Regions from separate parts of the Micromonospora sp. MGP-C2 genome, predicted to be linked through region 1. Evidence: riboswitches for the same ligand, from Rfam matches in the RefSeq annotation. Region 1 holds a riboswitch; the other holds the start of a gene.
The links. Region 1 has a riboswitch for thiamine pyrophosphate ahead of thiE (thiamine phosphate synthase). Riboswitches for the same ligand answer to the same signal wherever they lie in the genome.
Positions count from the first base shown of each region.

Region 2: another riboswitch for thiamine pyrophosphate. It lies ahead of AC3CF1_RS12320 (ECF transporter S component); the one in region 1 lies ahead of thiE (thiamine phosphate synthase).

Region 1 covers NZ_JBYMEN010000002.1:3,461,259-3,475,420, reverse strand. Annotated here, with positions in the region: gene AC3CF1_RS15640 (ThuA domain-containing protein) at 1-3,629, opposite strand, end outside; TPP riboswitch at 3,921-4,030, shown strand; gene thiE (thiamine phosphate synthase) at 4,025-4,651, shown strand; gene thiO (glycine oxidase ThiO) at 4,645-5,826, shown strand; gene thiS (sulfur carrier protein ThiS) at 5,817-6,017, shown strand; gene AC3CF1_RS15620 (thiazole synthase) at 6,014-6,793, shown strand; partial or broken gene AC3CF1_RS15615 (thiamine phosphate synthase) at 6,790-7,368, shown strand; gene thiD (bifunctional hydroxymethylpyrimidine kinase/phosphomethylpyrimidine kinase) at 7,530-8,315, shown strand; gene thiC (phosphomethylpyrimidine synthase ThiC) at 8,333-9,925, shown strand; gene AC3CF1_RS15600 (hypothetical protein) at 10,016-13,039, opposite strand; gene AC3CF1_RS15595 (cupin domain-containing protein) at 13,117-13,425, opposite strand; gene AC3CF1_RS15590 (LLM class F420-dependent oxidoreductase) at 13,422-14,162, opposite strand, start outside.
Region 2 covers NZ_JBYMEN010000002.1:2,769,203-2,783,364, forward strand. Annotated here, with positions in the region: gene AC3CF1_RS12245 (Rv0361 family membrane protein) at 1-455, opposite strand, end outside; gene AC3CF1_RS12250 (antibiotic biosynthesis monooxygenase) at 480-821, opposite strand; gene AC3CF1_RS12255 (hypothetical protein) at 851-1,108, shown strand; gene AC3CF1_RS12260 (metal ABC transporter substrate-binding protein) at 1,163-2,107, shown strand; gene AC3CF1_RS12265 (metal ABC transporter ATP-binding protein) at 2,104-2,865, shown strand; gene AC3CF1_RS12270 (metal ABC transporter permease) at 2,869-3,735, shown strand; gene AC3CF1_RS12275 (ArsR/SmtB family transcription factor) at 3,779-4,078, shown strand; gene AC3CF1_RS12280 (Fur family transcriptional regulator) at 4,075-4,473, shown strand; gene AC3CF1_RS12285 (hypothetical protein) at 4,651-5,259, shown strand; gene AC3CF1_RS12290 (hypothetical protein) at 5,269-5,436, shown strand; gene AC3CF1_RS12295 (acyl-CoA dehydrogenase family protein) at 5,507-7,513, opposite strand; gene AC3CF1_RS12300 (DUF6328 family protein) at 7,626-8,129, opposite strand; gene AC3CF1_RS12305 (sugar isomerase domain-containing protein) at 8,310-9,059, opposite strand; gene AC3CF1_RS12310 (AAC(3) family N-acetyltransferase) at 9,056-9,862, opposite strand; gene AC3CF1_RS12315 (alpha/beta fold hydrolase) at 9,892-10,722, opposite strand; TPP riboswitch at 10,831-10,935, shown strand; gene AC3CF1_RS12320 (ECF transporter S component) at 11,010-11,603, shown strand; gene AC3CF1_RS12325 (ABC transporter ATP-binding protein) at 11,717-13,153, shown strand; gene AC3CF1_RS12330 (energy-coupling factor transporter transmembrane component T family protein) at 13,150-13,950, shown strand; gene AC3CF1_RS12335 (hypothetical protein) at 14,137-14,162, opposite strand, start outside.

The sequences.
Region 1 (14,162 bases):
AGCACCAGGTTGGTGGCGTCGTTGCGAGCGCCGTAGAGGTCGCCCACCCCGGTGGGCAGCCGCAGCGCGCCACCCGACACCGAGTAGAGCTGGTTCTCCCGGACCACGCTGGTCCAGCGCTCCTTGTCGAGGCTGTTGCCGTTGAAGTCGTCCGAACGCGCCCCGAAGCAGGACGTGTCCGGAGCGTCGACCCGCACCGGCACCGTGGCGTACGACTTGGCGCCCTTGCTGTCGGTCACCGTGAGGGTGGCCGTGAAGGTGCCCGCGTTGGTGTAGGTGTGGCTGGCGTCCACTGTGGTCGCCGAGCCTCCGTCACCGAAGTCCCAGGCGTACGTCAGCGGGGTGTCGCCCTCGGCGTCGGTGGCCGTGCCGTCGAACTCGACGGTGACCGGCACGGTGCCGGTGGACGGGGTCGCGGTGGCGGTGACCACCGGCGGCGCGTTCTCGGTGACGCCGCGGCCGACGAAGTCCATCCAGTTGACGTTGAACAGCGAACCCGTCCCGCCGTTCGGGTCGCGGGCCACGAAGTACAGCGAGCCGCTCGCGGCACCGGTCACCGGCGCGCTCACGTCCGTGTACGTCTGCCACGCGCCGGTCGTCGGAACGGTGGCCGTGGCCACGACCGGTCCGTCGACGGCGCCCGCGTGGACCTCGATCCGACCGCCGGCGGCGGCCGAGGCGGCCCGGAACCGGATCTCGGTGATGTTCGTCAGGTCCGCCGGGACGACCGACCACCAGTCGCCGTCCTCGATGAACGCGATGCTCTGGCCCCCACCGGCGGTGTCGGCGCCGGCCTCTCGTTGCACGCCGGCGTCTCCGCCGCCGGTGCCGCCCGGCACCCGTCCGGTGGCCGTGAAGTACTCGGCCTGCTTCTGCTTGGGCTGCAGGATCTCGATGTCCCGGCCGGTGAGCGCGCCCGCGCCGCCGGCACCACCTTCGTCGGTGTAGGTGGCCTCGAAGACAGCGAAGACGTTCGCCTCGGCGCCGTGCCCGGAGGCGAGCGACGTCTGGACCGTGCCGGTGCACCCGGTGTGCTGCTCCAGCGGGTGGGCGTGCTCGTCGTGACCGAGCAGCACCTGGAGGTTCACCCGGTCACAGTCGATCTGCCCGTCCTCGGGGTCGGTCACCTTGACCGTGTAGCGGACCTGGTCACCCCAGTTGAAGAAGCCACCGTCCGGCGGGAACTCGATGCTCACCGTCGGTGCGGTGTTGCCCACGGTGACCGGCACGTTGGCCACCGCGGTACGGCCCTTCGGGTTGGTCACGGTGAGCTGGGCGGTGTAGTTGCCGGCCGTCGCGTACGTGTGCGTCGGGTTGGCCTCGGTCGAGGTCTGCCCGTCGCCGAAGGTCCACGAGTAGGTGAGCGCGCCGCCGTCCGGGTCCCGGGAGCCGGCGCTGGAGAAGGTGACAGTCAGCGGCGCCGGGCCCGAGGTCGGGTTGGCGGACGCCGCGGCGATCGGTGCGCGGTCACCGGCGGTGTAGTCGATCCGGTAGATGCCGGAGTCGTCGTTGTTGCCGCCGAACCCGGTGCCCCACTCGATCAGATAGAGCGCGCCGTCCGGACCGAACTCGAAGTCCATCGGCCGGACCATCTTCATGCCGGTGAGCAGCTGATTGATGTCCACCAACGACTTGCCGTCGGGAGTCACCTGCATGGTGTACATCTTGTTCTGGTTCCACTCGCCGAGCAGCGCCTTGCCGTCGTAGTAGGCCGGCCACTTGCGGTTGGAGTTGAGGTCGGCGTCGTAGCGGTAGGCCGGGCCGCCCATCGGGGCGCCACCGCCACCGATCTCCGGGTAGCGCGCGTCACCGGCGTAGCCGTAGTCGACGGTGGCCGGGACGACCGGCGGGAGGTTGGTCAGGCCCGTGTTGTTGGGCGAGTTGTTCACCGGTGCGGCGCAGTCGAACTTCGGGCCGCTCGGGCCGGACGGGAACGTGTAGTCGTTGTACGCCTCGTTCGTCCCGGTGCAGTACGGCCAGCCGTAGTTGCCGGGGGTCACGACGTTCCACTCGACCAGGCCCCGGGGGCCCCGGTCCGGGTTGTTCGCGTTGGCGTCCGGCCCGTAGTCCCCGACGTAGAGGGTGTCGGTCTTCGGGTCGGTGCCGATCCGGAACGGGTTGCGGAAGCCCATCGCGTAGATCTCGGGGCGGGTCTTCTCGGTGCCCGGCGCGAAGAGGTTGCCCGTCGGGACGGTGTACGTGCCGTCGTCCTCCGGGTGGATCCGGATCACCTTGCCGCGCAGGTCGTTGGTGTTGGCCGAGGTGCGCTGCGAGTCGTAGTCCTGGCGGCCCGGCCGCTCGTCGAGCGGCGAGTACGCGCTCGACTCGAACGGGTTGGTGTTGTCACCGGTGGCCAGGTAGAGGTTGCCGGCGCTGTCGAAGGCCATGCTGCCGCCAGCGTGGCAGCAGGTGTTGCGCTGGGTGTCGACCCGCAGCACCTGCTTCTCGCTGGCCGGGTCGATGGTGTCGCCGGTGACTGTGAAGCGGGACAGCAGGTTGCGGGTGACCCCGTCGTTCGGGGCGTAGTAGAGATACACCCACTTGTTGGTGGCGAAGTCCGGGTCGAGCCGGATGCCGATCAGGCCGTCCTCGTTGCCGGTGAAGACGTCCAGGTCGACGGCGGTGACGGTGCTGCCGGTGTCCGGCTTGACGATCTGCACGCGACCGTCGCGCTCGATGTAGAAGACGCGCCCGTCCGGGGCAATGTCCAGCTCCATCGGGTTGCTGGTGTTGCTGTCCAGCGCGACCTTCTCGAAGTTCGAGGTCTTCGAGGCGCCGCAGTCGGCGTTCTCGACACCGGCCGCGGTCCGGATGCCGCCGAGCAGGTGGGACAGGAACTCGGGCTCGGCGTACGACTCCCGGGTGTGGCCAGCCCCGGTGTACCAGGATCGGCCGCCGTCGAAGTCCTGACACCAGGCGATCGGGTGGTCGGCGCCCATGGCACCGGCGCCCGCCGTGTAGCTCTTCTCGTCCAGGCTGGCGAGCACGTGCACGTCCGGCCGGGGATTGGTCTGGTAGTTGTACCACTCGTCGAACCGGGACCATCGGTCCGGCAGCCCGGCAGTCGACGGGTGGGCGTGGTCCTCCACCTTGACCGTGGCCTGCTGGTTCTGCGGGTGGTTGGCGAAGTACGCGCCGACCAGGTCGCCGTACCAGGCCCAGCTGTACTCGGTGTCCGACGCGGCGTGGATGCCGACGTAGCCGCCGCCCGCCTTGACGTAGCGCTCGAACGCCGCCTGCTGCTCGGCGTCGAGCACGTCACCGGTGGTGGAGAGCCAGATCACCGCCTTGTACTTCGCGAGGTTGGCGTCGTTGAATGCGGCGCCGTCCTCGGAGTTGTCCACTGTGAATCCGTTGGCCACACCGAGCTGTTGGATGGCGGCGATGCCGGTGGGGATGGAGTCGTGCCGGAAGCCGGCGGTCTTGGAGAAGACGAGGACGGAGAAGGGATCGGCCGCGGCCTTTGGCGCCTTCGGCACCACCTGGCTGACCGGGGCTGCGGCTTTCGCATCCCGTGGGGGGACCTGGGCGGCCGCCTGGGCGGGCGTGCCGAACAGGGTGGTCGAGGCCATGGCCAGGGAGATCAGGGTTGCGGTGATGGGTACGCGGGCACGACGAGAACGGGACACGCCGCCTCCTATGTCGTAGTGACAGGGATCGCGGGAGCCGGCTCGCCGAAGACCCTCCCAGATGGAGCCGGTGGTGACACCGCGTCACGGTGCCCCCGCCAACATTTTGTCGAATCGCTGAACAAATTAATTCGGCTGGCTCAATGTCCGGCAAGATGCCGGCAGGTAACGGTTCTGCAACGGGGGGCGACATTCCGAATAGGACCGGGATGAAGCGCCCAACCTAATCCGCCATTCCGGCCCGTCGACACCCGCCTTGGCAGACCGGCGGATCTGTCGTACGGTGACACGCAAGTAACCCACGGGAGTCCGGTGTACCGGGCTGAGAGGGGGGCTGACAGCCCCCGACCGTCGAACCTGATCCGGATAATGCCGGCGCAGGGAGGAGCGTTGCCGTGCCGTCCCTGGGGCGACTGCATCTGATCACCGACACCCGACCCGGGCGAGACCCGCTCACCGTGGTCCGGGCCGCCCTCGCGGTGGCCCGAGCCGACCTGGTGGTGCAGGTCCGGGTCGAGGATTCCGCCACCGACCGCGAGGCGTACGAGCTGGCCCAGCGGGTGCTGGCGCTCTGCGTGCCGTACGGGGCGACCTGCCTGGTCAACGACCGGCTGCACGTGGCGCTGGCGGTCGGTGCCGCCGGTGGGCACGTCGGGGCAGACGACCTGCCGGTCGCCGCCGCCCGTCGGGTGCTCGGCCCGGCCGGCGTGCTGGGCGCCACCGCCCGCGCGCCGGGAACAGCGACCGCGGCGGTCGCGGCGGGAGCCAGCTACCTGGGCGTCGGGCCGTGCCACGCCACCAGCACCAAGTCCGGCCTGCCTGACCCCATCGGGCCCGTGGGCGTACGTGCCGTCGTCGACGCCGTCGACGTGCCGGTCATCGCGATCGGCGGCGTGACCGCCGAGCGGGTGCCGGAACTGCGGGCCGCCGGGGCGTACGGGGTGGCGGTCGTCGGGGCGGTCTCGGCTGCCGCCGACCCGGCGCGGGCGACCGCCGAGCTGATCGAGGCCCTGGCGTGCTGACCGGCCGGTCGGAGTCAGCGCGATCGAGTGACCGGGCCCGGCCGGACGTCGCGGTGGTGGGGGCGGGGCCGATCGGGCTGGCGATCGCCTGGCGCTGCGCCGCCCGGGGGCTGCGCGTGGTGGTGCACGATCCGGAGCCCGGCTCGGGGGCGTCGGCGGTGGCCGCAGGCATGCTCTCGCCGGTCGCCGAGGCGTACTTCGGTGAGCGGCAGCTGACCGGGCTGCTGCTGGCGTCCGCCGCCCGCTGGCCGGCGTTCGCCGCCGAGCTGACCGCGGCGAGCGGCACCGGGATCGGCTACCGGACCGAGGGCACTCTGATGGTCGGGCTGACCGGCGACGACCTGGCCGAGGCGCGCCGGCTCTGGGCGTACCAGCAGGGGTTGGGCCTGCCGGTGACGCCGCTGCGCCCCAGCGAGCTGCGCGACCGCGAGCCGGCGCTCGCACCACGGCTGCGCGGCGGCGCGCTCGCGCCCACCGACCACCAGGTCGACCCCCGGCGGCTGGTGCCGGCGCTGCGCACGGCCGCCCAGCGGGCCGGCGCGGTGCTGGTGCCGCAGGCGGTCGCGCACCTGTCCGATGTGGATGCTGCGGTCACGGTTGTCGCCGCCGGCTGTGGGGCCGCCGCCCTCACTGGCCTGCCCGTCCGGCCGGTGAAGGGCCAGATCCTCCGGCTTCGCGCGCCCGACGGCGTCGCGCCGGGCTTCCGGCACGTGATCCGGGGGTACGCCGACGGCGAACCCGTCTACCTGGTGCCCCGCGCCGACGGCGAGGTCGTGCTCGGCGCGACGGTCGAGGAACGGGCGGACACCACTGTCACCGCCGGTGCCGTGCAGCGCCTGCTCCGCGCCGGAGTCGACCTGCTGCCCGAGCTGGCCGAGTACGACCTGGTCGAGGCGGTCGCCGGGCTGCGCCCGGGCACGCCGGACAACGCGCCGATCCTCGGGCCGCTGCCCGACCGGCCGGACGTGCTGGCCGCCACCGGGCACCACCGGCACGGCATCGTGCTCACCCCGATCACCGCCGACCTGATCACCGAGCTGGTGCTCGACGGCGTGCCCGACCCGCTGCTCGCGCCCTTCGGACCCGGACGGTTCGTCGGTGCCGGATCGGCCGCTCGCACACCGGCCGCGGCGGGTGGACCTGAACCGACGACGGAGGGGGACCGGTGGAGTTGACGGTGAACGGGGCCGGACGCAGCGTCCCCGGCGGCGCGTCGGTGGCCGACCTGGTGCGCGACGTCGTGCCCGAACAGCGGGGGGTGGCGGTCGCGGTCAACGGCGAGGTGGTGCCCCGGGCCGGCTGGCCGGCCACTGTGCTGCGTGACGGCGACCGGGTCGAGGTCCTCACCGCGGCGCAGGGCGGGTGAGCGGCGTGACGTTCGAGCTGGGTGGGGAGACGTTCACCTCGCGGTTGATCCTCGGCACCGGCGGCGCCGCGAACCTGCACGTGCTGGAACAGGCGATCCGGGCGTCCGGCACCGAGCTGGTCACGCTGGCGCTGCGCCGGGTGGGCACCGCGCCGGGCTCCACCGGTGGGCTGCTGGAGCTGCTGGACCGGTGCGGGGTGCGGCTGCTGCCGAACACCGCCGGCTGCCACACCGCGACCGAGGCGGTGAAGGTGGCCCGGCTGGCCCGGGACGCGTTCGACACCGACTGGGTCAAGCTGGAGGTGATCGGCGACGAGCGGACGCTGCTGCCCGACGGGGTGGAACTGCTCCGCGCCGCCGAGGAGTTGGTGGCCGACGGCTTCACCGTCCTGCCGTACACCAGCGACGATCCGGTGCTCGCCCGCCGGCTCGCCGACGTGGGCTGTGCCGCGGTGATGCCGGCCGGTTCCCCGATCGGCTCCGGGCTCGGCATCGGCAACCCCCACCACATCCGGCTCATCCGGCAGGGGGTGGACGTGCCGGTGATCCTCGACGCGGGCATCGGCACCGCCTCTGACGCGGCCCTGGCCATGGAGCTGGGCTGCGATGCGGTGCTGCTGGCCAGCGCCGTGACCCGGGCCGAGGACCCGGTGGCGATGGCGACCGCGATGCGGTACGCGGTCGAGGCGGGCCGGCTGGCGGCAGGCGCCGGCCGGATCGCCCGACGCTTCCACGCGCTGCCGTCCACACCCGACGAGGGAAGACCCGACCTGTGACCGCGCCGTCCGGTGTTGTCCTGCTGACCGACCGGCTCGTCGCGCGGAGCGGGCTCGACCGGGTCGTGGCGGGAGCCGTGGCCGGGGGAGTGCGCTGGGTGGTGCTGCGGGAGAAGGACCTGCCCCGCGCCGAGCGCGCGGCTCTCGCCGTCGAGCTGCGGGCGATCGTCGCCGACGTCGGCGGAACTCTCGTCGTGGCCGGCCCCGACCCGCTCGGCGGCGACGCCGTGCACCTGCCCGCCGCCGGCCCGTACCCGCCGCCGACCCACAGCCTGGTCGGCCGCTCCTGCCACAACGAAGCCGAGCTGAACCGCCTGACCACCGAGCACTACGCGACCGTCTCCCCGGTCTGGCCCACAAAGACAAAACCGGGCTACGGCCCACCCCTGGGACCGGCCGGCCTGCGAAAGCTGATCAGGACCAGCAACGTGCCGGTCCTGGCGCTGGGCGGAGTGGAAACCCCAGAACAGGTAACCGCCTGCGTCAAGGCGGGAGCCGTCGGGGTGGCGGTGCTCGGCGCGATTATGCGGGCCCCAGATCCCACCGAGACAGCGGCGAGTCTGACCAGCGCCTATGTCGAGGCGGTCACCCCTGTGCTGACCCAAACCCGGCGCGGGGTCACCCAGGTCTCCACGTCAGGGCTGCGGCCGACCGTGCCCACGCAGGGATCAAGCCTGACCGCCCGGAGTGGGCACGGTCGGCCGCAGCCCCAAACCGCAACCAAAGGCCAGGGAAAATGACCCCGCACACCATCCTCACCATCGCAGGCTCAGACTCCGGCGGCGGCGCGGGCATCCAGGCCGACCTGAAGGTCTTCGCCGCGCTGGGCGCGTACGGCACCAGCGTCATCACGGCGGTCACCGCGCAGAACACCCGAGGTGTCGACGCCGTCCTGCCGTTGCCTCCGCGCACGGTCACCGAGCAGTTGGACAGCGTGCTCGCCGACTTCACCGTCTCGGCGGTCAAGACGGGAATGCTCGGCACCCCGGCGGTCGCCGACGTGGTGGCCGAGGCCGCACGTGCCGGCCGGCTGCCCCAGCTCGTCGTCGACCCGGTGCTTGTCGCCACGAGCGGCCACCGGCTCGGCGTGGTGGGCGCGGTCGAGCGGCTGCTCCCGTACGCCACTGTGGCGACGCCGAACTGCGCGGAGGCCGCGGCCATCACCGGACGCCCGGTGGACGACGTGGCCGGGATGGTCGTGGCCGCCGAGGCGCTCGCGGCCGGCGGCCCCGACCACGTCGTGGTCACCGGGGGTGATCTGGACGGCGGCGAGGCGGTCGACGTGCTGCACGGCGGCGGTGTCACCACGCTGCTGCGCGCCCCCCGGGTGACGACCCGGCACACCCACGGGACCGGGTGTTCGTTCTCGGCGGCGATCGCCGTGCGGCTCGCGCTGGGTGATCCGGTGCCGGCGGCGGTGGGTGCTGCCAAGGAGTACGTGCTCCGGGCGCTGACCGGCGCGCGGGGTTGGGAGCTGGGGGCGGGGCGCGGACCGCTGAACCACTTCGGCTGGTCCGCTTGATCACCAGGGAGGCTGTCATGCACGCACGAGGCAAGGTGTACGTCGAGGGTTCGCGACCGGACGTCCGGGTGCCGTTCGCGGAGGTGGGGCTGACCGGGGATCTTCCGCCGGTGCGGCTCTACGACACGTCCGGCCCCGGGTCGGACCCGGAGGTCGGGTTGCCGCCGCTGCGGGGACCGTGGATCGCCGAGCGTGGTGACGTGGCGCCGGTACGGGGTGCGGGCACGCCACTCGCCGGGGTGGACGGTCGCCGGCCCACGCAACTCGCGTACGCGCGGGCGGGTGTGGTGACGCCGGAGATGGAGTTCGTGGCGATCCGGGAGAACGTCGACCCGGAACTCGTACGGGCCGAGATCGCCGCCGGCCGGGCGGTGCTGCCGCTCAACGTGAACCATCCGGAGTGTGAGCCGGCGATCATCGGTAAGGCGTTCCTGGTCAAGGTGAACGCCAACATCGGCACCTCGGCGGTCAGCTCCTCGGTCGCCGAGGAGGTGGAGAAGCTCACCTGGGCCACCCGTTGGGGTGCGGACACCGTGATGGATCTGTCCACCGGGAAGCGGATCCACGAGACCCGCGAGGCGATCGTGCGGAACTCCCCGGTGCCGATCGGGACGGTGCCGATCTACCAGGCGTTGGAGAAGGTCGGCGGTGACCCGGTGAAGCTGAGCTGGGAGGTGTTTCGGGACACCGTGGTCGAGCAGGCCGAGCAGGGCGTGGACTACATGACGGTGCACGCCGGGGTGCTGCTGCCGTACGTGCCGCTGGCCGTGGACCGGGTCACCGGGATCGTCTCCCGGGGCGGTTCGATCATGGCGGCCTGGTGCCTGGCGCACCACGAGGAGAACTTCCTCTACACCAACTTCGCGGAGCTGTGCGCGCTGCTCGCCAAGTACGACGTGACGTTCTCCCTCGGCGACGGGCTGCGCCCCGGCTCGATCGCGGACGCCAACGACGAGGCGCAGTTCGCCGAGCTGCGCACCCTCGGCGAGCTGACGACTGTCGCCTGGGAGTACGACGTCCAGGTGATGATCGAGGGCCCTGGCCACGTGCCGATGCACAAGATCAAGGAGAACGTGGACCTCCAGCAGGAGTGGTGCCACGAGGCGCCCTTCTACACGCTCGGTCCGCTGACCACCGACATCGCGCCGGCGTACGACCACATCACCTCGGCGATCGGCGCCGCGATGATCGGCATGTTCGGCACCGCGATGCTCTGCTACGTGACTCCGAAGGAGCACCTCGGCCTGCCGGACCGGGACGACGTGAAGGCGGGCGTGATCGCGTACAAGATCGCCGCGCACGCGGCCGACCTGGCCAAGGGCCACCCTGGCGCGCAGGAGTGGGACGACGCGCTGTCGAAGGCACGCTTCGAGTTCCGCTGGGAAGACCAGTTCAATCTCTCGCTGGACCCGGAGACCGCTCGGTCGTACCACGACGCGACCCTGCCCGCGGAGCCCGCGAAGACGGCGCACTTCTGCTCGATGTGCGGCCCGAAGTTCTGCTCCATGAAGATCACCCAGGAGCTGAAGGAGTACGCGGCCCGCGGCATGAAGGACAAGTCGGAGGAGTTCGTCTCCGGCGGCAGCCGGGTGTATCTGCCGCTGGCCTGAACCGGCGCGGTGCGCACTCTCGGGTGATCGGGTCGGGGTGATCAAGCAGGTAGCAGGTCGATCGGCGTTCCGCCGTGCCCGCGGGTGGGGTCACTCGCGGTGGTGCCGACCGGTGGAGCGCAGCGACCGGCGACCGTTGTCCTGCTCCGGCTCGTTGTCCGACACCGGCTTGCTCAGCCCGGCGACCCAGTCGACGAACTCCTCGTCCTTTGCAGGCAGCGGCTCCACGTTGTTTGCCGCCTCCTGGCTCTCCTCGTCGGCGCGGGACCGGTTGCGGCGGAAGAGGCCACCGAGCCGTCCTCGGCGGGAAGGCTGCTCGGCAACCTTGCCCGCCTTCGACGCGGCCGGTGTGGCGTCGGTGCTCGCCGACTCGTCGGTGCCGGCGTCGGAGGGCGTGCCGGCCGCGCCCGGCATGACCGGTGCGTCCGGCTGACCCGGGCTTCCAACGCGGGCGGCTGTCTCGCCGGTCGCGGCCGGGCTGGTCGGCGTCGTCCGATCCGCCGAACTGTCCGCTGCCTCCGCCTGTCCGGCGCGCCGGGTGGTGTCGAAGGCGTTCCAGGAGCTGGCCCGGCTCAGGTCCGGCAACGGCGCCCGGTGTCGGGGCCTCGGCGTCGGCCCGGTCGCCTTGTCCGACCCGGTCGGCGTCTCCGATGTCGCTGGCCCCGGTGCGGAGGTCTGCGGCGGCACCGTCCAGGCCGCGCTGACCGGCCAGGCCGAAGGTGCTGGCGTCCATCGGTCGGCGTCCGGGTCACCGGCGGCAGCGCTCCCGAACAACCCGGTGCTGGGACCGTCCTCGGTGGCGGCCGGCTCGTCGTCGGCTTCGCTCGCCCGCTCGGTTGCGGATGCGCTGGCCGGGTCGGCGGTGTTGGCCTTCGGGCTGGTTGCGGTGGTCGGGGTGCGCGGCGGGTTGGCGGCGTCGGCCTTCGAGCTGGTTGCGGCGGCCTCGCTGCGCGGCAGGTCGGCTGCCCCCGCCACTGCGCTACTCGCGGCGGCCGGGGCGCGGGGAGGCTTGGTCGCTCCCGCCTTCGGGTCGGCTACTTCCGCCTTCGGACGGGGTGCTTCCGCCTTCGGGCGGGGTGCTTCCGCCTTCGGGCGGGGTGCTTCCGCCTTCGGCACGGGCGCCTCGGCCGGGACGCGGGACGACTGGGCTGCTTCCGCCGTCGGGTCGGCTGCTTCCGTTCCGGCGGTGGCGGCCCGGGTGCGGGGCGGCTTGACCGCCTCGGCCTTGGCACCGGCCGGTGTCGCCGTCGAACCGCTTGCGGCGGTCGGGGCGGCTGTCGTCGAACCGGTTACGGCGATCGGGCCGGCTGCCGTCGCGCCGCTCGTGGTGGTCGGGGCGGTTTCGGTGGTCGGATCGGCGTCGGTGCCCGGGCTCTGCTTGCTCGGAACGGGAGCGGCGGTGACCGCGCCAGAACCGGTGCTGTCGGCGGACCTGCCCGCCCTGGTGACCTTCCTGGTGCGGCCGGTGGCCGCCTCGTCGGCGGTATCCGACTCGGATGGCGCGGCGTCATCGACAGGGTCAGAGATCGCGGCACCCGGGCTGACCTTCGGCTTACGGACCCGGCGTGGCTTGCTCGGCACCGCCGCATCACCCATACCGGCGTCGGCCGCGCCTCTGCTGGTCGTGTCCGTGCTGGTCGTGCCCGGGCTGGCCGCGCTTGCGCTGGCCGCTTCGGTGGCGGTCGTGCCGGCGCTGGTCGTGCCGGTGCTGGTCGTTCCCGCACCAGGCGCGCCCGTGGCGGTCGTGAGCGTGTTTGTTGCGCTGTCGGTCGGGGCGCTGGCAGGGCCGACTGTCGGGGTGGCGGCATCGGCGCGGTCGGACTTGGCGCTGGCCGGGGTGGCGTCGGTGGGGCTGGTGACGCTGGTCGCGGCTGAGCGCTCGCTCTCGACCGGGGAGGTGACATCGTCCGGGATCGACCGGCGCGTCTGCGCTCCGGCGGTGAACTCGCCGGTCGGATCGGTCAGCCAGGCTGCGGGTTTCGCCGCAACGGCGGGGGTCGGGCCATCCTGGCCGCCCGTGGTGGACGCCGGCCAGTCCCAGTGGGCCGGGGCGGTGCGTACGCCATCGGAGCCGGCCGCGGCCCTCGGGCCTGCGACGACACCGCCGGCGGGCTTGGTGTCGGCGGGCGGCTCCGCGTCGGTGCGTTCGGTGGTGTCCGGGTCGTTCGTCGAGTTCGCCGACGCGGTGCCCGGGAGGGCCGGGCCGGGGGGCAGTGGGCGCAGGATGTCGGACGGCTCGATCGCCTGCGAATCCGCGCTGCGAGCGCCAGTCGGCCAGCGCAGCAGCGCTGCGGCCGCCGCGCCGAGCGCACCGGCGAGGATCGCGATCAACGAGCCGTAATAGGGAGTGGCCTGGTAGCGGTCCACGGCGTCACCCGGCCCGGCGGTCAGGTACGCGAATGCCACCAGCACCGGACCGGCGACCCCGGTGGCCCCGCTGATCAGGGGTGCCTGGCCCCGCCAGCGAGCCAGCCCGGCGGTCGCCACGCCGGCCAGCAGCGCCACGATGGGCAGCAGGAGCAGCGACAGCCGTTGCGCGGCGTCGTCGGCCAGCCAGCTCGGCTCCAGGACGCCGAGCCGCACGGTCGGCAGCGGGCCGGTCGTGCCGAGCGACGGCAGGACCGAGATCAGCGCCAGCAGCCAGACCGCGCCGGCCACCGCGGCCATGTTCCAGCCCAGCTCGGGCCGGAGCAGAACGGCGATCGCCGCGCCCGCCCCGATGACCGCACCGAGTACGGCGCAGATGCCCACCGCCCACACCGGGTCGACGGAGATCAACTCGGCGGCGCGGGCGGGCTGCATGCAGAGGGGAGCGATGACGGTGGCACCGAGCGCCGCCGCGCCACCGATCGCCAGCTGGCGGCCGGTGCTGACCGCCGGTGCGTCGCGGCGAGCGAGGCGTCCGGTCAGGACGGCGCCGACGACGGCGGCGTTCGCGGCGAACCAGCCCACCCAGACGAGCTGGGTCGGCCACTGGTTGACGGTCGTACCGGTGAAGGCGCCGGTCAGCCGGACGATGCCGAAACCGTACGCGACGCCGAGCTGGCCGGCTCCGGCCAGCACGCTCACCCCGAGCGCCGTGAGCAGCAGTCTGCCCCAGGTCCGAAAGGCCATGTCGGGCACGTTACGCACCCGGTACACCGAATCGCCACCGGCACGCCGCGCGACGCGCAGGCCCGCGCTCGGCGGGTCTACTTGAGTTCGACCAGCCGAGCCAGGTAAGTCGTGTCTCCGACATTGGTGAGCATATGTACCGCGCCCGGATCCCGGTAGACCACGCCGCCGGTGGGCTCGTCGGCGTCGATCCGGGTGCCGTCGATGGTCTGCACGACGTTCTTCGCGCCCTCGATCGCCACCACCAGGTAGGGGTGGTCATGCCGGTGCAGCGGCTGCCGCTCGCCTGGTTCCAGGCGGATGTGCCAGACCCGGACCCGGTCGTTCTCGTACACGATCTCCTGGCCCACCGGCCCGAGTTCGGTCCCGTCGATCACGTCGGTCATCGTTCTCCGTCCAGTTGGGGGAGCACCTCGGCGGCGATCAGTTCGAGGTGGTCGAGGTCATTGAAGTCGATCAGACGCAGGTGGACCCGGGTGGCGCCGGCTGCGGCGAACTCGCCGATCCGCTGCGCGAGCTGCGCGGGTGAGCCGACCACCGGGTCCTCCGGCGGCAGCGCGCTCTTCTCGTGCAGGGGTGCGGCCCGCCGCTGGGCTTCGGCGTCGGTCCGGCCGATGGCCACGACGATCCCGGCGGAGAGCACCAGCGGGTCGCGCCCGGACTCCGCCCGCCCGGTGCGCTCGCATGCCTCAAGCACCCGGTCGTACGCCTTGGCGGTGTCCGCCACGGACTTGAACGGCATGTTGAACTCGGCGGCGTACCGGGCGGCCAGATCGGGGGTGCGCTTGGGACCGCGACCGCCCACGATGATCGGGGGCCCGGGCACCTGCACCGGCTTGGGCAGGGCGGGCGCGTCCACGAGCCGGTAGTGGTCGCCGGTGAAGCTGTAGGTCTCGCCGGACGGGGTGCTCCACAGCCCGGTGATGACCTCAAGCTGCTCGGCCAGCCGGTCGAAGCGCTCGCTGACCGGCGGGAACGGGATGCCGTACGAGGTGTGCTCGCGCTCGTACCAGCCGGCGCCGATGCCCAGGTCGACCCGGCCGCCGCTCATCTGGTCGACCTGCGCGACCATCACCGCGAGCGGGCCGGGCAGGCGGAAGGTGGCCGACGTCACCAGGGTGCC
Region 2 (14,162 bases), 690 kb from region 1:
CCGCCGGTCTCTCCGTCCTGCCCGAGCCTGACCTGCTGCTGCTCCCGGTCACCACCGGCGAGTGTCACGTCGACCGGCACGGTCAGGCTGGTGGTGTCCACCTCACCCACGCGGAACGCCGAGACCTGAGGTTCGGCGGAGGCTCGCCGCTCGAACTCGGGCCGGGACTCACGCCGCTGCGCGTCGTCGCAGAGCTGCTCGTACGCCCGCCCGTAGTCCCGCTCGACCAGCGCCTGATAGTAGTCACCGGTCACGGTGCGGGCCTGCTCCCGGATCGCCTGCACGCCGCTGACGGCCAGGCCGACGACGGCGGTGCCGCCCCCGCCACAGCAGAGCACCACGGCGAGCGCGCCGACGCCGAGGCCGATCCAGAGCCGAGTCCGGCGACCCTCGGTGGGCGGCGCGGCGAACGGCGGAGCCACCCCGGGACCGGGTGGCGGGGCGGGTGCGGTCATAGGAGCAGCGTAGTGTCCGGCGGCTCAGCGGTAAGGACCCGCAGCCCGATCACTCTCGGCGACGACCACCGCTCCGCCGGGCGCCGCGGTCGCCAGCGCCTCGTACGCGGAGGGTTCGTCGACCGACTCGGCGAGCAGCGGCACGGCGCTGACCTTGACTTCGAAGGCCCCCAGGGCCCGCCGGTACGTGCCGACCGACTCCCATTCGGTAACCAGCGACCAGTGCCGGGGGTCGTCGAGCGCCCGGACCAGTTGACCGCGCAGGTAGCCGCGGCAGGCGGCCAGGGCGGTGAGGGCGGCGTGCGCCCGTTCGGTGAAGTCGTCGGCGACATCGACGTCGACCACGAACCGGTTGGTCACCAGCAACGGTGGTCCCTCCTCGTAGAGTCTGTGGGATGCAGCGTACGCAGCGCCCCCTGCTCGCCCGGTTGGCCGGGGCGAACCCGACGTCGGTGTTCCTGCTCACCCTGGTGGTGGTGCTGGTGGCGTTCTTCACGCCCGGGGTGATCGGCGGGCTGCTGACGCTCGCGCTCGCTGCGGGCCTGATCGCCCTGTTGGCGACGACCTGGGCGGTTCAGGCGCCGCAGACCCGCCTGATTCGACTGGTCATGCTGACCCTGCTGGTGACGGTGGGCCTCGCCAAGCTGCTCTGACATGCACTCATGCGTTTTTGACAATCATTATCGTTGCCACGGACAGTTGACGACATGACCAACCGCACCACGTACCGTGTCCTGGCCGCCGCGACCGCCCTCCTCGCCCTGGGTGCCGGGGCCGGCTGCTCCAGCGGCGACGCCGCCGGCGCCGACCCTCAACGGGTCGACGTGGTGGCCGCGTTCTATCCCCTCCAGTTCCTGGCCGAGCGGATCGGCGGCGACGCGGTCCGGGTGACCAACCTGGCCAAGCCGGGTGCAGAGCCACACGACCTGGAGCTCAACCCGAGCCAGGTCGGCCAGGTCAGCGACGCGGAGCTGATCGTCTACCTCAAGGGTTTCCAGCCGGCGGTGGACGACGCCGTCGCGCAGAACGGTGGCGACCGGGCGTTCGACGTGACCGGCGTGCAGCCGCTGCTGGACGCGTCCGCCGGCGGGCACGACCACGAGGGCGAGGAGGGGCACTCCGAGGAGAGCGGCGGCAAGGACCCGCACGTCTGGCTCGACCCGACCCGGCTGGCCGGCATCGGCGACCAGCTCGCGCAGCGGCTCGGCAAGGCCGACGCGGCCCACGCCGCCGACTACACCGCCCGCGCCGCGGCGCTGCGCGCCGACCTGACGACCCTGGACGGGGAGTTCAAGCAGGGCCTGGCGACCTGCCAGCGGCGCGAGATCGTCACCAGCCACGCCGCGTTCGGCTACCTCGCCGACCGCTACCAGCTCGACCAGGTCGGCATCACCGGGCTGAGCCCGGACGTCGAGCCCTCCCCGCAGCGGCTCGCGCACGTGATCGAGGAGGCGAAGGAGCACCAGGCCACCACGATCTTCTTCGAGACGCTGGTCAGCCCGAAGGTCGCCGAGACCATCGCCGGTCAGGTCGGCGCGAAGACCGCGGTGCTGGACCCGATCGAAGGGCTCGCCGCCGGCAGCAACGGGGACTACCTTTCGGTGATGCGTACCAACCTGCAGACCCTGCAGACGGCCTTGAGCTGCTCGTGACCTCACCTGTCATCACCGTCGAGCACGGGGTGGTCGGCTACGACGGCCGCCCGGTGCTCCGGAACATCTCGCTCAACGTGACCGCCGGAGAGGTGGTCGCGGTGCTCGGCGCGAACGGCTCCGGCAAGTCCACCCTGATCCGCGCCGTGCTCGGGCTGGTGCCACTCAGCGCCGGCTCGGTCGCCCTCTTCGACCGGCCGTTGCGCCGGTTCCGGCAGTGGGCGCGCATCGGGTACGTCCCGCAGCGCCTGGGCGCCGGCGGCGGCGTGCCAGCCACCGTCCGCGAGGTGGTGGCCTCCGGCCGGCTGGCCCGCCGGGGGGTGCTCCGCCCGCCGGGTCGAGCCGACCGGGCCGCCGTGGACGCCGCACTGCTCGCGGTCGGGCTCGCCGACCGGGCGGGCGACCCGGTGTCCACGCTCTCCGGCGGCCAGCAGCAGCGCACCCTGATCGCCCGCGCCCTGGCCGGTGAACCGGAGCTGCTGGTCCTCGACGAGCCCACCGCCGGGGTGGACGCGGCCAGCCAGGAGGCATTCGCCGGCGCGCTGCGCGACTTCGTCGGCAACGGTGGGACGGTGCTGCTGGTCGCCCACGAGCTGGGCCCGCTGCGACCGGTGATCAGCCGGGCGGTCGTCGTCCACGAGGGTGGCATCGTCCACGACGGCGCGGTGCCGGACCCGGCGGGCCATCACGCGGAGCCCGACCACGACCACGTGCACCCGCACTGTTACGACGAGCCCGCCGGGCTGTGGAGCAACTGACGCATGGAACTCTTCCAGTACCCCTACATGCAGCGTGCCCTGATCGGCGCGCTGGTGATCGGCCTGGCCGCGCCGGCGCTCGGCATCTACCTGGTGCAGCGCCGGCTGGCGTTGATCGGCGACGGTGTCGGGCACGTGGCTCTGACCGGCGTCGGGGCAGGCCTGCTGCTCAACCGCTCACCGGTGCTGGTCGCGGTGATCGCCGCCACCATCGGCGCGATCGCCATCGAGGTGGTCCGCGCCCGAGGGCGTACGTCCGGTGACCTGGCCCTGGCCCTGCTCTTCTACGGCGGCATCGCGGGCGGCGTCCTGCTGGTCGGCCTCTCGGACGCGACAAGCACGAACCTCAACGCCTACCTGTTCGGGTCGCTGACCACCATCTCGCCCGACGACCTGGTCACCATCGCGGTGCTCGGCGCGGCAATCCTGGTCACCATGATCGCGTTGCGCCCGGCGCTCTTCGCGGTCAGCCACGACGAGGAGTACGCCCGGGTCTCCGGCCTGCCGGTGCGCACGCTGAACCTGCTGATCGCGGTCGCCACCGCGGTCACCGTGACCATCGCGATGCGGGCTGTCGGGGTGCTCCTGATCAGCGCGCTGATGGTGGTGCCGGTCGCCACCGCCCAGCAGGTGACCCGGGGCTTCCGGAGCACGATGGTCGCCGCGATGGCGCTCGGGTTCTTCGCCGCCGGTTCCGGTGTCTGGGTGGCGGCTACGGCGGACACCGCGCCGGGCGCCTCGGTGGTGCTGGTGGCGATCGCCTCGTTCCTGGTCGTGGCCGTGGCCGGCGGCGTCTGGCGGACGTTGCGCCGCCGGGCGACACCGACCGACGCTCCGACGCCGGAGCCGCACGAGGTCGTGCTGAGCTGATCCTGATCAGCGAAGCGTCGGTGGTAATGGGTACCGTTGCGGAATGACCAGCGTGACGGGCTACGACGGGTTCGACGGGGCCAGCGAGTTGCTCCGCGCTCTGTCCGCGCCGATCCGGCTGGCCATCGTCAGCGAGCTGGCCGGCGGTGAGCGGTGCGTGCACGAGCTGGTGGAGAAGCTCGGTGCCGCACAACCGTTGGTCTCCCAGCACCTGCGGGTGCTGCGGGGCGCGGGAGTGGTGCGAGGCTCCCGCCGCGGTCGGGAGATCGCCTACAGCCTGGTCGACGAGCACGTCGCGCACATCGTGGCAGACGCGGTCAGCCACGCCGGGGAGGGATCATGAGCGAGAGCACCGCCGCGGTGCGCAACACCCGGCAGCGCTCGGCAGTGAGCGCGCTGCTGGGCGAGATGGAGGGCTTCCACAGCGCCCAGGACCTGCACGCCATGCTGCGGCAGCGCGGCGAGCGGGTCGGCCTCACCACCGTCTACCGCACCCTGCAGGGGCTCGCCGACGCCGGCGAGATCGACGTGATGCGCCCACCCGGCGGCGAGCACCTCTACCGCCGGTGCAGCGAGGGGCACCACCACCACCTGGTCTGCCGGGCCTGCGGGCGCACCGTCGAGGTGGCCGGCCCGGCGGTGGAGAGCTGGGCCGACCGGGTCGCCGCCCAGCACGGGTACGCCGACGTCAGCCACACCCTGGAAATCTTCGGCACCTGCCCAACCTGCGTCCGCTGATTCAACCCCGCGGACTGGTCGCCGCGCCTTGAGGCAGCAATATCCCCGATGTTGCTGCCTCATTCGACAGCGAGGCAGCAATATCCCCGATGTTGCTGCCTGCCCTGGCCGCCCGGGCCGTCCCGCCGGCTGATCTGACGGGTGCCGCGCCGGGCTGTTCGTGACACGCTGTCCGGCGTGAAAATCTATGCCGATCGGTTTCCGACCGCCGCCCGTCAGTTGCTCACCGACCTGCTCGTCGTCGCCTGGGTGTACGTGGCTATCCGCGGCGCGCTGTGGCTGCACGACCTGGTGCAGAAGCTCGCCGTACCGGGGCAGAAGCTGGAGGGCGCGGGCAGCGGCCTCGCCGACAACCTCGCCGACGCGGGCGGCAAGGTTCGCCGGGTCCCGCTGGTCGGTGACGAGCTGACCGCACCCTTCCAGCGGGCGGCCGACGCGGCCCGGGGGCTCGCCGACGCCGGCCGCGACCAGCAGCACCTGGTCGACCAGCTCGCCCTCGCCCTCGCCATCGCGGTCCTGATCTTCCCGCTCGGCATCGTGCTGCTCGGCTGGCTGCCGCTGCGGGTGCGCTGGATGCGCCGGGCCGGGTCAGCGGCGAAGCTGGCCGTCGGACCGGCCGGCCGGGACCTGCTCGCCCTGCGCGCGCTGGCCACCCAGCCGCTGGGCAAGCTGACCCGGATCGCGCCGGACGTCGCCGAGGCGTGGCGACGTGGCGACGACGCCACCGTCGACGCCCTGGCCGCGTTGGAGCTGCGCCAACTCGGCCTACGCGGCAGGAGCCGCTAAGGTCTTCGGGTGTTCTACTTCCTCCTCGTCATCGCCGTCCTGCTGCTCGGCTACGCCGCCGTCCTGGTCTCCTTCGTGCGACGGGGCAGGAAGATCCCACCCGCGGCGTACCTGGCGCTGGCCGGGCTCAACGGCCTGATCCTGGCCGGGGTGCTGGCCTGGGCGGTCGCCCGCTGACCGCAGCCGACGACCAGCCCGGCCACCAACAGGCGGGGCCGACTAGCAGCCGGCCAACGGCCGGCGCGGCTTACGGCTTCGGTGGGATGCGGCGGCGGACGTCCTCGACGGTGGACGGGCCGGGTGACCAGCCGGCCACCCACGGCAGTTCGTCGGACGGGGTGAGCACACCCTCCTCCAGACCCGCGTAGCGGCCGGCGAGGATCCGCTTCGCCGCCGCGGTGTCCACCGAGTCGGTGTTGTCCCACAGTGCGGCGAACAGGGCGTCCACCCGCCCCCGCGCCTGCCGGCAGAACAGGTCGGCCAGCTCCACGTTTTCCGGTCGGCTGTCCCGTTCGGCGACGGCCCGGACACAGACCGCGGACATCGCGAACAACTCGGCGCCGATGTCCACCACACGGCCCAGGAACGCCTGCTTACGCTCCATCTTTCCCTGCCAGCGGGACATCGCGTAGAACGTCGAGCGGGCCAGCTTGCGCGACGAGCGCTCGACCTGGCGCAGGTGCGCGGCGAGCGGCCCGAACTCGGCGTACGCCGAGGGCCTCTGCCCCCGACCCACGGCGAGGGTGGGCAGCCACTTCGCGTAGAAGGCACCGGCTCGGGCGCCGGCCCGTGCCTTGCGGCCCAGCCCTGCGTCCGGGTCGATGATGTCGCCGGCCACCGACAGGTGGGCGTCGACCGCCTCCCGGGCGATCAGCAGATGCATGATCTCGGTGGAGCCCTCGAAGATCCGGTTGATCCGCAGGTCGCGCAGCATCTGTTCGACGGCGGCCGGGCGTTCGCCACGGGCGGCCAGCGAGTCGGCCGTTTCGTAGCCGCGCCCGCCCCGGATCTGGATCAGCTCGTCGGCGATCTTCCAGGCCATCTCGCTGGCGTACAGCTTGACCAGCGCCGCCTCGATCCGGATGTCGTTGCGGTCGTCGTCGGCGAGCAGGCAGCAGAGGTCGAGCATGGTCTCCATGCCGTAGGTGGTGGCGGCGATGAAGGACAACTTCTGCGCGACCGCCTCGTGCTCGCCCACCGGCCGGCCCCACTGGACCCGGTCGGCCGCCCAGCCCCGGGCCACGTTCAGCGCCCACTTGCCGGCGCCCACGCACATCGCCGGCAGCGAGAGCCGGCCGGTGTTCAGCGTGGTCAGGGCGATCTTCAGACCCTTGCCCTCGCCGCCGATGACGTTCTCGGCGGGTACGAACACGTCGTGGAACCGGGTGAGGCTGTTTTCCAGGCCGCGCAATCCGATGAACTCGTTGCGCCGCTCGACGGTGATGCCCTCGCTGTCGCCCTCCACCACGAACGCGGTGATCCCGCCCCGACGCCCCTCGGTGGCGGGCACCCGGGCCATCACCACCAGCAGGGTGGCCACGATGCCGTTGGTGGCCCAGAGCTTCACCCCGTTGAGCCGGTAGCCGGTGCCGTCCTCGGTCGGCTCGGCGATGGTGCCCAGGCGGGCGGGGTCGGAGCCGACATCGGGCTCGGTGAGCAGGAACGCGGACACCTCACCGGCGGCGAGGCGGGGCAGGAAGAGCTGCTTCTGCTCGGCGGTGCCGAACATCTTCAGCGGCTGTGGCACCCCGATCGACTGGTGCGCCGAGAGCAGCGCGCCGATGGCCGGGCTGACCGACCCGGCCAGCATCAGCGCCCGGCAGTAGTGCAGGTTGCTCAGCCCGAGCCCGCCGTACTTCCGGTCGATCTTCATGCCGAACGCGCCGAGGTCGGCCAGACCGTGGAACACCGAGTCCGGAATGGACGCGTCGCGTTCGATGGCGGCGCCATCGACCTCGGTGGTCAGGAAGGCGCGCAACCGACCGAGGAACTCCTCGGCGCGCGCCACGTCGTCCGGGTCGGACCGGGGCCACGGGTCGATCAGGTCGAGCCGGAACCGACCGAGGAACAACTCCTTGCCGAAGCTGGGTCGGTCCCAGGTGGACTCACGGGCGGCCTCGGCGACCTGCCGGGCCTCCTTCTCGGAGACCTGCCCGGCCTCCCTGGGCAACGGGGCCGCGGCACCGGCGGTGCTGGGCGCGGCTTCGGAGTCGGGGCCGTCCGGTGCCGGTCGGCCGTCCTGCGTCGTGGTCACGGCTGCCCCCTCGAAGCTCGGTGCGGCTGCGTCGACGTGCGCGACTACCCGCCACGCTACCCCCGGTTGTTACCCAGGGGTAGCGCTGCGTGAAGATCTGCGCGATCAGCGATCAGCGACCGGCGATCGTGTCCGGGTCGTCGTCATCGTCGGCGATGTCGTCCTCACCCCAGTTGCGTCGCGCGAACGGCAGGATCACCCAGAACGCGAGGAACCAGATTCCGGTCAGGGCGCTGAGCAGGAAGGCGATCGGCCGGTCCAGCACGAAGTCGGTGATCAGCAGCACCGCGCTGACCATCGCGATCAGCATGAAGGCGAGACCGCCGGTGGCCATCCGGTGCGCGAAGCGCACCAGCTCCGGCTTGCGTCCCTGCCGGAACAGCGCCCGGTGGAACGCCACCGGCGAGATGATCAGCGCGGTGGCGGCGGCCGCCGCGAGCAACGCCACGATGTAGACGTCCCGCTGGAACTCCGTGGTCTCGGTGAACCCGTTGCTGAACGGCAGGGTGAGCAGGAAGGCGAAGAGGATCTGCACGCCGGTCTGTGCGACCCGCAACTCCTGGAGCAGGTCGGCGAAATTGCGCTGCCAACGCTGCTTGTCGGTCTCCTTGGACACGCGCTACCTCCGGTGAGACGCTACTGCCGGCGGTCCCGGCCGCCGGCAGCAACGCCAATGCCCCACCCGCCCGAGCGCGAAACAGGTTCACGACATCTCCCGTTCACCTCGGGGACGCAGGTCGGTCACCAGCATCAGCCAGCGCCGATGCCTGGCGACCGGAAGCACCGCGGGGCGGCGTCAGGACCCGCGACGGATGCGGCCCGCGTACCGGGCCTCCAACGCCGTGTTGTGCGCGTCGCCGTCCGGGATGTTCGCCGACAGGTAGACCGGTGGCCGCTCCCCCGCTGCCAGCAACCGCGCCACCACCTCCACGGTGATCTGCTGGGCGAGCAGCGCAGCGGTGATCGAGGAGACCGCGCCGACCGCACCGCCACCGGGAAGCGGCAGCGTCGCGTCGCCGTACGGGGCGCCGTTGTCGAGCACCACGTCGGCGAGGTCGCCCAGCTTGCGCCCGGACGGGTGCCGGGAGGTCATCCGAGCGGAGTGCTGCGCCGAGGTGATCGCGACCAGCCCGTGGCCACGTTCCTTGACCAGCGTGGCGAACTCCACCATCGCGCCGTTGACCCCGGAGTTCGAGGCGAGCACGAAGACGTCGGTGGGCCGCACCGGCGCCAGCTCGTAGAGGCGGTGCGCGACCGACGGGTCCCGTTCCAGCATCGGGCCCAGCCGATCGGCCGGGTCGCCGCCGAGCAGCACCAGGTCGCGGAGGGCGATCCGGTTGGTCGGCACCAGACCGCCCGCCCGGCCGGCGATCTCCATGGCGAGGGCCTCCGAGTGCCCGGTGCCGAACGCGTGCACCACGCCGTCGGCGCGTACGGCGTCGGCGATCAGATCCGCGGCCCGCCCCACCGCCTCCCGCTGGCTTTCGGCCACCCGGCCGATCGTCTCGGTCACCACGGCCAGGTAGTCCTCGGCACTCACCGTCATGCGTCCTCCGTCGTCCGATTGCGGGCCAACCAGTGCACCGCGAAGTCGACCGCCGCCCGCTGGCGCATCAACCTGCCGGTCCCGGCACCCACCGGGCCGGTGCGAACCTCCCCGGTGGCCTCCAGGGCCGCGCCCAACGCGTCGAAGTCACCCGCGTCGAGCCGTACGTCCTGCCACCACACCCATTCCCTGCCGCCGTCGGCGGTGCGCACCGCAGCGCCGACCCGCTCCCGGGGCGAGCCGGGGCTGCGGTATTCGGCCAGGTGCAGCGAGGTGCTCGCGGAGTGGCCGACACCGAGCAGCAACACGTCGGCGTACAGGTCGTAGAGCCGGGCCAGCGGGGACTGCTCGCCGAGCATGTCGGCCAGGGCGTGCCCGGCCACCACCTGCTCGGCGGCCGGCCCGAGCGCGGCGAACGACACCTGGGGATGTGAGCTGCGCAGAGCGCCGGGCCAGCCACGGACCGTCTCGGCGAGCGCCCCCATGAACCGGCTCGGGGTGATCGCCGGGTCGAAGCCGGGCATCTCCGAGCGGATCAGCGGCCACCAGTCCGCCGGCACCGGCGGGTTGCCCCACTGGGCGGGATCGCTGTTCTCCGGTGTGTGGGTGGGCACGACGATCGTGCCGTCCGGACCGAGCGCGTCACGCAGGGCCAGCACCACCGCGTGCGGACCACCGCTGATGAATCCCAGCGGACGGAGGCCGGCGTGCACCAGCAGCGTCGCGCCGGGGCGTACGCCCAGCAGGCGTAGTTGCGCGGCGATCGAGCGGCGGCTGCCCGGCCCGCTGCCGTCCGTCGTCATGATGGTCCTCCCGCGCTGACCCGCACGACTCAGGCCGTCGCGCTGACTCGGGCCAGGATCGCCTCGGCGAGCGGGCCCGGGGCCGCGTCCGGGATCCAGTGGCTCACACCGGCCAGTTGCACGAAGCGGTAGTCCCCGGTGACGTTCGCCGCACACGCCTCGGCGGCGGTCCGGCCGATCGCGACGTCCCGGTCACTCCAGACGTACGTGGTGGGCACCGCGACCGGGCCGACCGCCGCCAGGTCGGAGCGGGACATCGCCCGGTACCAGTTCAGTGCGGCGGTGAGGGCTCCCGGCTCGCGCATCGGGTCGGCGTAGCGGTCCACCCGGGGCCTGTCGCCCACCCCGCCGAGCAGTTTGCGCAGCGCGGTGGCGTGCCACGCCAACAGCACCTTCTCCGCCTTGTCCGGCTTACGGAACAGCGCAATGTACGACGAGCGGGCCTTCTGCTGGCTGTCGTTGGCCAGGGCGTGCGCCATGGCCGCCGGATGTGGCACGGACACCGCCGTCAGTGTGCGGACCCGCTCGGGGTGCCCAGCGGCGACCGCCCAGGCCACGATCGCGCCCCAGTCGTGGCCGACCAGGTGGACGGCGTCCAACCCGAGGGCGTCGAGCACCGCCACCACATCGGCGACCAGCTCGGGGATCCGGTAGTCCGCCACCGCCGTTGGCCGGGCACCCGGCGAGTAACCCCGCTGGTCCAGCGCGTACGTGCGCAGCCCGGCCGCGTGCAGCGTCGGCACGACCTCGTCCCACTCGCCGCTGTGCTGTGGGAACCCGTGCAACAGCAGGACGGGTACGCCCTCCGGCGGACCACCGGCGGTTACCTCGAACGTGAAGCCTCGCGCGTCAACCCGCATGATCGGAAGCGTACCCAGCCGACGACGGGCCGGCTGCCCGCCGCAGGTCAGGCGGATGCCCTCCTGGGCCAGCGGCCCACGTCGGTGTTAGCGTCAGCGAGACAACTTCACATCCGACAGGGGAGCGCACAGCGCTGAGAGTGCGGGCATGCCCGCAGACCCTCGAACCTGATCTGGGTAATGCCAGCGCAGGGAGTTCGGTCGACCTCCAGCCGCGCCGCAGTCCGGTGCCACCGGACGCGGCGTGCGTCTTCTCCTGGTTCGCACTCACGAACTGGGAGCAACACATGAAATCCACCACCGACACACACCGTTGGCGGACCATCGACATCGTGGTCGCCTCGGTGATCGCGGTCGCCTTCGGCGTCATCTTCTGGGCCTGGGGCCTGGTCTGGAGCGCCACCGAGGGTGCGTTCGCCTTCTTCCCGCCGGCGCAGGCGCTGCTGTACGGCGTCTGGCTGATGCCGGCCGTCATCGGCGGTCTGGTCATCCGCAAGCCCGGTGCCGCGCTCTACTGCGAGACGGTGGCCGCGGTCCTCTCCGCGCTGCTGGGCAGCCAGTGGGCCGGCACGGTGATCCCGCAGGGCATCGTGCAGGGCATCGGCGCGGAGCTGGCGTTCGCCGCCTTCCGGTACCGGTCGTTCCGGCTGCCCACCGCGGTGGTGGCCGGCGCGCTGACCGGTCTCAGCGCCGCGCTGTTCGACTTCTTCATCTGGAACGTCGACTACGCGCTGGCCGACTACCGCATCCCGTACGCGCTGATCACCATCGTCAGCGCCACCGTGATCGCTGGCGCCGGCGGCTGGCTGCTGACCAAGGCCCTGGCCAACACCGGTGTCCTGGACCGTTTCCCGGTAGGCCGGGACCGCGCCCTGATCTGACCCCACCCACTCGCGTCGATCATGAGGTTGACGGGCGGATGGATCTTCAGAACCACCGTCAACCTCATGATCGACCGTGCAGGGTGGAGCCGGGGCTTGGGAGGGGGTGTTTGGTGGGCGGGGTACTGCTGCGGGGGTTCGGTTGGCGGCACGCCGGGCGGCGCGCGTGGGCTCTGCGCGGGGTCGACCTGCGGGTTGAGGTCGGGGAGCGGGTGCTGCTGCTCGGGCCCTCGGGGGCCGGCAAGAGCACCCTGCTCAGCGCGCTCGCCGGGCTGCTACCCGAGGACTCCGGCGAGCAGGAGGGCACCGTCGAGATCGACGGGCTCGACCCCCGCAAGGGCCGGGAACGGGTCGGCATCGTCTTCCAGGACCCGGAAACCCAACTGGTGATGGCCCGCTGCGGCGACGACGTCGCGTTCGGGCTGGAGAACCGGGGAGTGCCCGCTGACGAGATCTGGCCCCGGGTGGACGAGGCGCTGCACCGGCTCGGCTTCCCGTACTCCCGGGACCGCAACACGGCCGCACTGTCCGGCGGCGAGCAGCAACGCCTGGCCCTGGCCGGCGCGCTGGCCCTGCGCCCCGGCCTGCTGCTGCTCGACGAGCCGACCGCCAACCTCGACCCGGCCGGGGCCGAGCTGATCCGGCAGGCGGTTGCCGGGGCGCTGGACGCCGACACCACGCTGATCCTGGTCGAGCACCGGGTCGCCGAGGCGCTGCCACTGGTCAACCGGGTGGTCGTCCTGGACCCGGGCGGCGGGGTCCGTGCGGACGGCACCCCCGAGGCGGTATTCGCCGCCCACGGCGCCGCCCTGGCCGCCGAGGGAGTCTGGGTGCCGGGTCACCCCATCGCGCCCCGGCGGGCCACCGCCGCTCCCGGCGAGCTGTTGCTCACCGCCGACCGGCTCGGCCTGCCACCCCGGCTGACCTCCACCGATCTGGCGGTACGCGCCGGAGAGGCACTCGCCGTACGTGGACCCAACGGCGCCGGCAAGTCCACCCTGGCGTTGCTACTCGGCGGGCTGCTCCGGCCAGGCACCGGCCGGGTCAACGCGTCCGCCGAGTTGGCCGGCGCGGACCATCGCACTCCCCCGCACCGCTGGCGGGCACCCGCGCTGACCCGGCGGATCGGGTCGGTCTTCCAGGACCCGGAGCACCAGTTCGTCACGAGCACCGTCTTCGACGAGCTGGCGCTCGGCCCGCGCCGCACCGGTCAACCCGAGGCAGCCGTGCGGGAGACCGTGGCCGGGCTGCTGGAGCGACTACGACTGGATCGGCTCGCCGCCGCCAACCCGTACACCCTCTCCGGGGGCGAGGCGCGGCGGCTGAGCGTGGCGACGGCCCTGGCCACCGCGCCCCGTCTGTTGATCTGCGACGAACCGACCTTCGGCCAGGACCGGCGGACCTGGCGGGAGCTGGTCGACCTCTTCGCCGAGCTGCGCGACGCCGGGCACGGCGTGGTCGCGGTCACCCACGACGCGGATTTCGTCGCCGCTCTCGCCGACCGCACCGTCACCCTGCACCGGGCCGTGACCGGCGGCGGTGCCCGATGATCAGCATCGAACCGGTCGCCGCGCCCGGTGCGCCGTTGGCCCGCCGCAACCCGGTGGCGAAGGTCGCCGCAGCGCTGGTCTTCTCGTTCACCCTGCTGGCCACCCTGGACCCGGTGGCCCCGGCGATCGCCATCGCGCTCGAACTCGCCGTACTCCCGCTGTTCGGCATCCGCTACCGGGTGCTGGCCCGGCGGGCCTGGCCGCTGCTCCTCAGCGCCGCCGGCATCCTGGTCACCCTGGTGCTGTTCGCCGCCGACAGGTCCGGTCGGGTCCTGCTGGACGCCGGGCCGGTGTTCGTGAGCACCGGCGTGCTGCTCACCGCGCTCGGCCTGGTGCTGCGGGTCTTCGCGGTGGCACTGCCGGGCGTGATCGTCTTCGCGACCACCGACCCCACCGACCTGGCCGACGCGCTGATCCAGAACGCGAAGGCGCCGGCCCGGTTCGCCATCGGGGCGCTCGCCGCGTTCCGGCTGGTGCCGCTGCTCGGTCAGGAGTGGCAGATGATCAGCATGGCCCGGCGGGCGCGGGGCGTCGACGCGGGACGCAACCCGGTGGCGAAGCTGAGACTGTTCGCCTCCACCGCGTTCGCGCTGCTGGTCGGCGCGATCCGCCGGGGCACCCGGCTGGCCGTGGCGATGGACGCGCGTGGCTTCGACGCCGGCACCCCTCGGACCGTGGCCCGCCGGCAGCGCTTCACCCGGGCCGACGGGCTGCTCGTCGCCGGGGCAGCCACCCTGGCCGCCGGCGCACTGACCACGAGCATCCTCCTCGGCAGCTTCCGCCCCCTGATCGGCTGACCTGACCCCTTCTCCCCACGCAGGGGCGCCGCCCGGCGTCTGTTCGCGTCGCCGCGCCGGCAGGATCCGCACAACATCAGGGATGGTGCTGCTTCGTTGGGCGGTGAGGCAGCACCATCCCTGAAGTTGCTGTCTGCCTCACCGCCCACGGGGTCGGGACAGCGCGCCGGGTGGGCGCGAGGTCGGTCAGCTGCGGCGGAAGGCGTAGCGGC